Acuticoccus sp. I52.16.1: one gene and its partners. The protein of the gene in region 1 interacts with the protein of each later gene in a pairwise test. Links are inferred from orthologs where the notes say so. Each region holds a gene or a part of one and is shown on either strand. Other genes may lie near its edges.

Region 1 (3,034 bases):
ATACCGGCGACCAGGTGGACCGGGATGGCGCCGACCACGTCGTCGATGCGCATCTTGTCGAGCAGCGGCACGAAGATCACCACGATCAGGCCACCGATACCGCCGATGAGGGCGGCCGAGGCCATCGACGGAGCGAGCGGCTCCGCGGTGATCGAGACCAGACCGGCGAGAGCGCCGTTCATGGCCATCGTGACGTCCACCTTGCGGTAGAAGATCTGCGTCAGGAAGATCGTCACGATCACGCCTGCGGCGGCCGCCGTGTTGGTGTTCACGAAGATCTTGGCCACGGAGGAGGCGTCGACCTGCGTGCCCAGCGCGAGCTGCGAGCCGCCGTTGAAGCCGAACCAGCCCAGCCACAGGATGAAGGTACCCAGTGTGGCGAGCGGGATCGACGAGCCCGGCATCGGGTGGATCACGCCGTTGGCGCCGAACTTACCGGCACGCGCACCGACGACGAGAGCGCCGGCGAGAGCGGCCCAGCCGCCGACCGAGTGCACCAGCGTGGAGCCGGCGAAGTCGGAGAAGCCCATCTGGTCGAGCCAGCCCGTGCCCCACTCCCAGGACCCGGTGATCGGGTAGAGGATGCCGGTCAGGAAGACGCAGAAGATCAGGAACGGCCAGAGACGCATGCGCTCGGCGACGGTGCCCGACACGATCGAGCAGGTCGTGGCGCAGAACACCATCTGGAAGAACCAGTCGGAATAGGCGGAGTAGTCACCCGTGTCGGCATCCGGCGCCGGGAACGTCTTCACGGAGAACGTGCCCATGTAGTTGGCGAGCGCCTGGATGTTGTTGGCGGTGTCGACCCCCTCGTACATGAGGTTGTAGCCGATGAGCCAGAACATGATGCCGGCGATGGCGTAGAGCGCGAGGTTCTTCAGGCACTGCATCGCCGCGTTCTTGGAACGGACGAGGCCGGCCTCGAGCATGGCGAAGCCCGCGGCCATGAACATGACCAGGAAACCGGCCATGAGGAACAGGAGGGTGTTGAAGATATAGGGCACGTCGGACGACTCGGCCGGCGCGGCGGCAGCCGGAGCGGCGTCCTGGCTGGCGGCGGTCGGCTCTTTCGGGCTGCCCTCCTCACCGTCCGTCGGGATGGCCTGGGCCACCGCGTCGACGGCCTTCTCGGCCTCGTCGGCAACGGTCTCGGCGGCCTGACCGACCGCCTCGCCGACCGATTCGGTCGTCGATTCGGTGGTGGTTTCGGCCGGCGTCGTGGTCGTGGTCGTGCTGTCGGCTTGCGCCAGCAGAATCGGCGCAGGCTCCGCGAGGGGCTGCATCGTCGTGTCGGCCTTCGCCCACACGGTCGTCGCCGAGAGCGCGAGCGCGAGGCCCGCTCCGGCGATCTTCAGGAGCATTGAATTCTTCATGTGGCTGTGCTGTCCGCGATGAATGGGTTCTTAGAGGGCTTCGGAGTCCACTTCGCCCGTGCGCACGCGAACCGCGTTGTCGAGCGTGTAGACGAAGATCTTGCCGTCGCCGATCTGGCCGGTCTTGGCGCTTGTCTGGATGGCTTCGATGACGCGCGGCGTCATCTCCTCCGGGACGGCGACTTCGATCTTGAGCTTCGGCAGGAAGCTCACGGCATACTCGGTACCACGGTAGACTTCGGTATGACCCTTCTGCCTCCCGTAGCCCTTCACTTCAGTCACCGTCAGCCCGGCGACGCCGATGGATGACAGTGCATCACGCACCTCATCCAACTTGAACGGCTTGATGATCGCCATCACAATTTTCATTGGCATTCCCTATATCTCCCCCGTGAGCTGATGGGTGCCCAACGGCGGTCAACACCGGTGCCCTTCAAAAGCCGTGCCAACCGCTAGGCCCCCTTCTGCCCGCATGGTGTACAACGGGCGTGCCTAAAGAAAAAGCAGTTGCATTGTATAGTGGCCGCCTTATCCGCAGGGCCGAAACGAGAGGACCGTGATGCGCTATTGGCTGTTCAAGTCCGAGCCGGGGACATGGAGTTGGGACGACCAGGTCGCCGCGGGGCAGACCGGCACGGAGTGGGACGGCGTGCGCAACTACATGGCGCGCAACCAGATGCGTGAGATGAAGAAGGGCGACAAAGGCTTCTTCTACCACTCGGTGAACGCCAAGGAGATCGTCGGCACGGTCAAGGTGGTGAAGACCGCCCACCCCGATTCGACCGACGCGAGCGGTACCTGGGAATGCGTCGACATCGCCGCCGACAACCCGCTCCAACGGCCGGTAACGCTGGCCGAAGTGAAAGAGGAGCCGGCGCTGGCGGAGATGGCGCTGATCAAGAACTCCCGCCTCTCGGTGCAGCCCGTCACCGAGGAAGAGTGGGCGGCGATCCTGGAGATGGCCGGGCGCTGACCGGCGCCGCTCTCCCCCCGATCCCGGACGACGAGACGGCGGCGCTCGCGCGGGCGCCGCCCGGCGGAGGTTCGCAATGGACGCGCGCGCTGCGGAGTGTCGAACATCGATGGATCGGATTGCTTTCATTCGCGCCAACACGGCGGTGAGTGCGGCCACGCACGTGCCCGAGGTGCGCCTGCACCTCGCCGACGAGGCGCTGCCGTTGTGGCACAAGACCGAGGAGAAGCTCGGCGAGGAGGGCTTGCCGCCGCCCTTCTGGGCCTTCGCCTGGGCCGGCGGGCAGGCGCTGGCGCGCTACCTGATCGACAATCCGGCCCTGGTCGCCGGCCGGCGCGTGCTCGACATCGGCGCGGGCGGGGGGTTGGTGGCGATCGCCGCGGCGCGATCCGGAGCGCACAGCGTCCGCGCCAACGAGATCGACGCCTTCGCGCTGGACGCGATCGGCCTCAACGCGGCGCTGAACGAGGTTGCGGTCGAGATCGTCGCGGGTGACCTCCTGGGCGGCACGGCCGAGGCCGACGTGGTCCTGGCGGGCGACATCTTCTACGAGCGCCCGCTCGCCGAACGCGCCCTCGCCTTCCTGCACCGCGCCAAGGCGGACGGCGCGGACGTCCTCATCGGCGATCCGAAGCGGACCTACCTGCCGGTCGACGCGTTGCGGATCGCGGCGACCTACGAGGTCGCC
Region 2 (3,150 bases), 1.9 Mb from region 1 along the record:
GGTGTCATGGTCAAAAGATGAGCACCGTGAGGCCTCAGAGGTGCCCAACCGAACATGAATGAATGTGCCGTCGGCAACGTCCCCCTTTCGGGTCGCGCGATTCTGGCGCCGATGTCGGGCGTCAGCGACTGGCCGTTCCGCCAGCTCGCCGCCCGCTTCGGCGCCGGCCTCGTCATCAGCGAGATGGTGGCGAGTGACCGTCTCGTGGCACGCGAGGCCGAGGCGCGCCTCAAGCTGGAGGGCGACGGGCTGGCGATCCACTGCGTCCAACTCGCCGGCTGCCGGCCGGAGGACCTCGCCGAGGCGGCGAAGATCGCCGAAGGCGCCGGCGCCCACATCATCGACATCAACATGGGCTGCCCGGCCAAGCGTGTCGTCGGCGGGTGGGCCGGCTCGGCGCTGATGCGCGACCCGGTGCACGCGGCGAGCCTCGTCGCGGCGACGGTGCGGGCGGTGCGTGTCCCCGTGACGGTCAAGATGCGGCTCGGCTACGACCGTGCGACGCTGACCGCGCCCGAGCTCGCCCGCCGCGCGGTCGACGCCGGGGCCGAGGCGATCACCGTCCACGGCCGCACCCGCTGTCAGCGCTATACCGGCGCGGCCGACTGGCGCGCGATCGCCGCCACGCGCGCGGCCGTTTCCGTCCCGCTGGTCGCCAACGGCGACATTCGCGACACCGAGACCGCCCGCGCCGCGCTGGCCCTGAGCGGGGCGGACGCGGTGATGATCGGCCGCGCGGCGCTGGGCGCGCCGTGGCTCCCCGGCGTCGTCGCCGCCGACCTCGCCGGCCGGCCCCGGCCCGCGGTTCCGCGCACACCGGCCGCGATCGGCGCCCTGGCGCGCGAGCACGCCGAGCTGCTCCTCGCCCACGCCGGCCCGGTCCTCGGTCTCCGGCTGATGCGCAAGCACACCGCGGCCTACGCCGAGCACGTCGCTGCCCCGCCCGCCTCACGCAAAGCCGCGCTCACCGCGGAGGATCCGGCCATGGCCCTCAAAGCGCTCGACCACCTGTTCGCCGCCGCCGACGCGCCGACGCTCCAGGTCGCGGCATGACCGCCGCCGCACGCCGCGTCACGCCGGCGGCCATCCTCAACGCGCTGCCGCACGCCATCGTCGTGTTGGGGCCGGACGACGAGATCATCTCCGCCAACGACGCCGCGGAGGCCTTCTTCGGCGCCTCGCTGGCGCACCTGCAGAAGAAGCCGCTGGACCGCTTCGTGCCGTTCGGCAGCCCGCTGCTGTCGCTGCCGGCGAAGGTGCGGCAGGCGGGCGCGGGGCTGGTGGAGTATCGTGTCGACCTCTCCTCGCCGCGCCTCGGCCAGGGGCAGGTCCTCGATATCCACGCCATGCCGCTGCCGGAAGATCCGCAGATGGTGGTGCTCACCCTCGACCGCCCGTCGATGGCCGACAAGATCGACCGCACGCTGACCTCCCGTGCCGCGGCGCGCTCGGTGACGGGCCTCGCGGCGATGCTGGCGCACGAGATCCGCAACCCGCTGTCGGGCATCCGCGGCGCGGCGCAGCTCATCGAGCCGACGCTGGGCGAGGACGACCGCGCGCTCGCCCGCCTGATCATGTCCGAGACCGACCGGGTGGTGAAGCTGGTCGACCGGATGGAGGTCTTCGGCGACGCGCGGCCGGTGCAGCGTGCCCCCGTCAACATTCACACCGTGCTCGACCACGTCGAGCGGCTGGCGACGTCCGGCTTCGCGCGGCACCTCGAGATCCGCAAGGCGTACGACCCCTCGCTGCCCCCGGTCCACGCCAACCATGATCAGCTGATCCAGGTGTTCCTCAACCTCGTCAAGAATGCCTCGGAGGCGCTGGCGGACCAGGAGGGCGGCGTCATCACGCTGACGACGGCGTTCAAGCCGGGCATGCGCGTCGCCGCTCCCGGCTCGCCGCACAAGGTGTCACTGCCGCTGGAATTCTGCGTGAAAGACAACGGGCCGGGCGTCCCGGAGGACCTCGTTCCGCATCTATTCGAACCGTTCGTGACGACGAAGACCAACGGGACGGGCCTCGGCCTCGCCCTGGTGGCGAAGATCGTCGGCGATCACGGCGGCGTCATCGAGATCGATTCGAATGCCGGCACCACGGTCCGCGTCCTGATGCCCGCCTACGAAGGAAGTGAGAGAGTGAGCCAATGAGTGGCACGATCCTGGTCGCAGACGACGATGGCGCGATCCGCACGGTTCTCAATCAGGCGCTGTCCCGCGCCGGCTTCGACGTCCGCTGCACATCCAACGCCGCGACCTTGTGGAACTGGATCGACCAGGGCGAGGGCGATCTCGTCATCACCGACGTCATCATGCCCGACGAGAACGCCTTCGAGCTGTTGCCGCGGGTGAAGAAGCGCCGGCCGGACCTGCCGGTGGTGGTGATCTCGGCGCAGAACACGTTCATGACCGCGATCCGCGCCTCCGAGCGGGGCGCCTACGAATACCTGCCCAAGCCCTTCGATCTGAAGGAGCTGATCAACGTCGTCGGCCGCGCGCTCAGCGAGCCGCGGGGCAAGGCGCCGGAGCGCATCCATCCGAGCGCGGACGGCGAGCCGATGCCGCTGGTGGGCCGCTCGGCCGCCATGCAGGACATCTACCGCGTGCTGGCGCGGCTGATGCAGACGGACCTCACGGTGCTGATCCATGGCGAGTCGGGCACCGGCAAGGAGCTGGTCGCCCGCGCGCTGCACGACTACGGCAAGCGCCGCAAGGGGCCGTTCGTGGCGATCAACATGGCCGCGATCCCCAAGGAGCTGATCGAGGCGGAGCTGTTCGGCTACGAGAAGGGCGCCTTCACCGGCGCCACCTCGCGCCACGCCGGCCGGTTCGAGCAGGCCGAGGGCGGGACGCTCTTCCTGGACGAGATCGGCGACATGCCGATGGAGGCGCAGACGCGGCTCCTGCGCGTCTTGCAGGAGGGCGAATATACCACCGTGGGCGGCCGCGCGCCGATCCGCACCAACGTGCGCATCGTCGCCGCGACCAACCGCGACCTGCGGCAGTGGATCGGTCAGGGCCTCTTCCGCGAGGACCTTTATTTCCGCCTCAACGTGGTGCCGCTGCGCCTGCCGCCGCTGCGCGAGCGCAAGGAGGATATCGCCGACCTCGCGCGCCACTTCTTCCATCAGTGCGAATCTGAAGGGCTGCC
Region 3 (3,505 bases), 330 kb from region 1 along the record:
ACGCCCGCCCCGGCGGCGAGGCGAAGCACAACCTCGTCTACTGGCGGGGCGGCACGTACGTCGGCATCGGCCCGGGCGCGCACGGCCGGATCGACGCGGCGGGCGTGCGCACCGCGACCTCCACCCACAAGCTGCCCGAGACGTGGCTCGCCGCCGTCGAGGCGGACGGGCACGGGCTGGAGGCTCGCGAGCCGCTGGACGCCGCCGCGCAGGGCGACGAATACCTCCTGATGGCGCTGCGGCTCTCCGAGGGGCTCGACCTCGACGCCTACGCCCGCCGCGCCGGCGCCCCGCTGGACGAGGACCGCGTCGCCACGCTCGCCGCCAGCGGCTTCCTCGCCCGCGACGGGCGCCGCATCCGCGTGCCGGACACCGCGCGGCTCCTCACCAACGCCGTGGTGCGGGAGCTCGCCGCATGATCGCCGCCGCCACTCCGACGCCGGAGGCCCTCGCCGCCGAGCTGGAAGCCCTCTTCCTCGCCCACGACGAGAGCTACACCAAGGCGCGTCCGGCGCTGCTCGCCCGCCTGAAGGAGGCGCGCGCCACCGCGCTGAAGGCCTGCTCCGACGCGCTGGAGACCACCAAGTCCGGCACCAAAGCGGCCAAGGTGCTGGCCGGCGGGCAGGACGCGATCATCCAGGCGTTCTACATCTTCGCCGCCGAGCACCTCTATCCGACCGCCAACCCCTCGGTCGCGGAAAAGCTCGCCGTCATCGCCACCGGCGGCTACGGCCGCGGCCTGCTGGCGCCGGGCTCGGACATCGACCTCCTCTTCCTCTATCCCTACCGGCCGACGCCGTGGACCGAGTCCATGGTCGAGACGATCCTCTACATGATGTGGGATCTGGGCCTGAAGGTCGGCCACGCCGCCCGCTCGATCGACGAGTGCGTCAAGCTCGCCCGGACCGACGTCACGATCCGCACCGCACTGCTGGAGTGCCGCCTCATCATCGGCGACGAGCAGCTCGCCGAGCAGCTCTACCAGCGCTTCGACCAGGCGGTCGTGCGCGGCACCGGCAAGAAGTTCATCGCCGCCAAGCTCGACGAGCGGGACGAGCGCCACCGCCGCCAGGGCCAGACGCGCTATCTCGTCGAGCCCAACGTCAAGGAAGGCAAGGGCGGCCTCAGGGACCTGCAAACCCTGTTCTGGATCGCCAAGTACTTCTACCGCGTGCGCTCGGAGGCGGAGCTGGTCGGCAAGGGCGTGTTCTCGGCCAAGGACTACCGCCTGTTCCGCAAGTGCGACGACTTCCTGTGGTCGGTGCGGTGCCACCTGCACCTCCTCACCGGCCGCGCCGAGGAGCGACTGACGTTCGACCTGCAACGCGAGATCGCCCAGCGCCTCGGCTACTCGCCGCGGCCGGGCCTGTCGGACGTCGAGCGGTTCATGAAGCACTACTTCCTGGTCGCCAAGGACGTCGGCGACCTGACGCGCATCCTCTGCGCCGGGCTCGAAGCGCAGCACGCCGTGCAGCCGATCGGCCTGTCGCGGATGATGCGCACCCTCACCGGCACGACGACACGTGTCCTGGACGAGAACTTCGCCGCCGAGCATGACCGGGTGATCCTCGCCAACCCCAACGCCTTCGCCGAGGATCCGGTGAACATGCTGCGGGTGTTCGCGGTGGCCGACGCCAACAACCTGCGCCTCCACCCCAACCTCCTCTTCCAGATGCGCCGCTCGCTGAAGCTCATCAACGCGGACGTGCGCACCGACGAGGACGCCAACCGCATCTTCGTGCACCTCCTGTGCGACGCGCACGACCCCGAGACGCTGCTCCGGCTGATGAACGAGACGGGCGTGCTGGGCGCCTTCGTCCCCGACTTCGGCAAGATCGTCGCGATGATGCAGTTCAACATGTACCATTCGTACACGGTGGACGAGCACCTCATCCGGTCGGTCGGGCTGCTGTCACGGATCGAGCGCGGCCGCGTCGAGCAGGACCACCCGCTCGCCTCGCACCTCATCTCCACCGTGCACAACCGCCGTGCGCTCTACGTCGCGGTCTTCCTGCACGACATCGCCAAGGGCCGGCCGAAGGACCACTCCATCGAAGGCGGGCGCATCGCTCGGCGGCTGTGCCCGCGGCTGGGGCTGACGCCGGCCGAGACCGACCTCGTCGCGTGGCTCATCGAAGAGCATCTCACGATGTCGATCACCGGGCAGTCGCGCGACCTGTCGGATCCGAAGACGATCGAGGATTTCGCCGTCAAGGTGCAGAGCTTCGAACGGCTCAAGCTGCTGGAAATCCTCACCGAGGCGGACATCGCGGCCGTGGGTCCCAACGTGTGGAACGGCTGGAAGTCGACCCTCCTGCACACCCTGTTCGACGAGACCGAGGCGGTCATCGCCGCGCGCCACACGCGGCGCCCGCGCCAGGCCCGCATCGCCGCCTCCAAGGACGCCTTCGCCCAGCGCGCGACCGGGGTCCTCACCCCGGCGCAGCGCGACGAGTGGCTGAAGATGCACGCCGGTCCCTACTGGATCCGCGTCGGCGCCGACGATGCGCTCTACCACGCGAGCCTGTGGGCCAAGGGCACCAAGGGCGATGTCTGCATCGGCTGCCGGGTGATCGACACGACGACCACCGAGGTGACCCTCATCGCCCCGGACGAGGACAAGCTTCTCACCGTCGTCGCGGCGGCGTGCGCGGCCGTTCAGGCTTCCGTCAGGTCGGCGGAAATATTCACGACCAACGACGCGATGGCGCTGGACGTGTTCCACATCCGGCCCCTGTCGGACGACCTGATGGACGAGGAAGCGCGGGTGCAGCGGATCGGTCAGATGGTGCGGGACGCCCTGTCCGGCCGGGCCCCTGTGCCGCGTCCGCCCGAACGGCAGTTGCGCCCGGTGCGGCAGAAGGCGTTCAACCACCCGACCGACGTGATCGTCGCCAACGACTGGTCCAAGGGCTACACCGCGATCGAGGTCTCCGGCCTCGACCGGCCGGCCCTCTTCCGCGATCTCGCCGACGCTCTCCTCGCGCTCGACCTCAACGTGCGCTCGGCCCAGCTCGCGACGTTCGGCGAGCGGGTGGTCGACGTCTTCTACGTGACCGGTCCCGAGGGCGGTCAGATCACCAATCCGGAGCTGCGCGCCCAGATCGTCGAGCAGCTTCGCCAGGCCTACGACAACTCGCCCTCCGCTTCGGCGCTGACGGCGGCTTAGGAGAGGATCCCCCCATGAGCCTCCTCAGAAATTTCGCGACCGTGGGCGGCTACACCGCCGCGTCGCGCATTCTGGGGTTCGGCCGCGACATCCTCATCGCCGCGGCCCTCGGCGCCGGTCCTATCGCCGACGCATTCTTCGTCGCCTTCAAGCTGCCCAACCTCTTCCGCCGGCTGTTCGCGGAAGGGGCGTTCAACTCGGCCTTCGTGCCGATCCTGTCGCGGGCGCGGGCCGAGGATGGGCCGGAGGGGGGCGACCGGTTCGCATCCTCGGTGCTGTCGTGGCTGCTCCTCTTCCTGCTCGCCTTCACGGCGCTGGCCGAGATCGCGACGCCGT

What was found.
Region 2: the proteins of MRB58_RS11725 (region 1) and MRB58_RS03120 interact in binary tests that used the Escherichia coli proteins (3 or more experiments, as listed by UniProt). The link is inferred for Acuticoccus sp. I52.16.1 from one-to-one orthologs.
Region 3: the proteins of MRB58_RS11725 (region 1) and MRB58_RS10170 interact in binary tests that used the Escherichia coli proteins (3 or more experiments, as listed by UniProt). The link is inferred for Acuticoccus sp. I52.16.1 from one-to-one orthologs.

The regions. Positions count from the first base shown.
Region 1 is NZ_CP094828.1:2,582,255-2,585,288, reverse strand. Bases 74-2,956 are described here. They hold MRB58_RS11725 (P-II family nitrogen regulator), read right to left. Parts: upstream 1,743-2,956; coding sequence 1,404-1,742; downstream 74-1,403. Other genes in these bases: MRB58_RS11715 (methyltransferase), read left to right, coding at 2,456-2,956; MRB58_RS11720 (EVE domain-containing protein), read left to right, coding at 1,933-2,346; MRB58_RS11730 (ammonium transporter), read right to left, coding at 74-1,361. In the rest of the region: more of MRB58_RS11730, read right to left, coding at 1-73; more of MRB58_RS11715, read left to right, coding at 2,957-3,034. UniProt on the Escherichia coli protein: Involved in the regulation of nitrogen metabolism. Regulates the activity of its targets by protein-protein interaction in response to the nitrogen status of the cell.
Region 2 is NZ_CP094828.1:691,873-695,022, reverse strand. The notes cover bases 101-3,099. They hold MRB58_RS03120 (nitrogen regulation protein NR(II)), read left to right. Parts: upstream 101-1,049; coding sequence 1,050-2,150; downstream 2,151-3,099. Other genes in these bases: ntrC (nitrogen regulation protein NR(I)), read left to right, coding at 2,147-3,099; dusB (tRNA dihydrouridine synthase DusB), read left to right, coding at 101-1,053. In the rest of the region: more of dusB, read left to right, coding at 55-100; more of ntrC, read left to right, coding at 3,100-3,150.
Region 3 is NZ_CP094828.1:2,249,778-2,253,282, reverse strand. What follows is about bases 16-3,369. They hold MRB58_RS10170 ([protein-PII] uridylyltransferase), read left to right. Parts: upstream 16-415; coding sequence 416-3,169; downstream 3,170-3,369. Other genes in these bases: murJ (murein biosynthesis integral membrane protein MurJ), read left to right, coding at 3,184-3,369; hemW (radical SAM family heme chaperone HemW), read left to right, coding at 16-419. Also shown: more of hemW, read left to right, coding at 1-15; more of murJ, read left to right, coding at 3,370-3,505.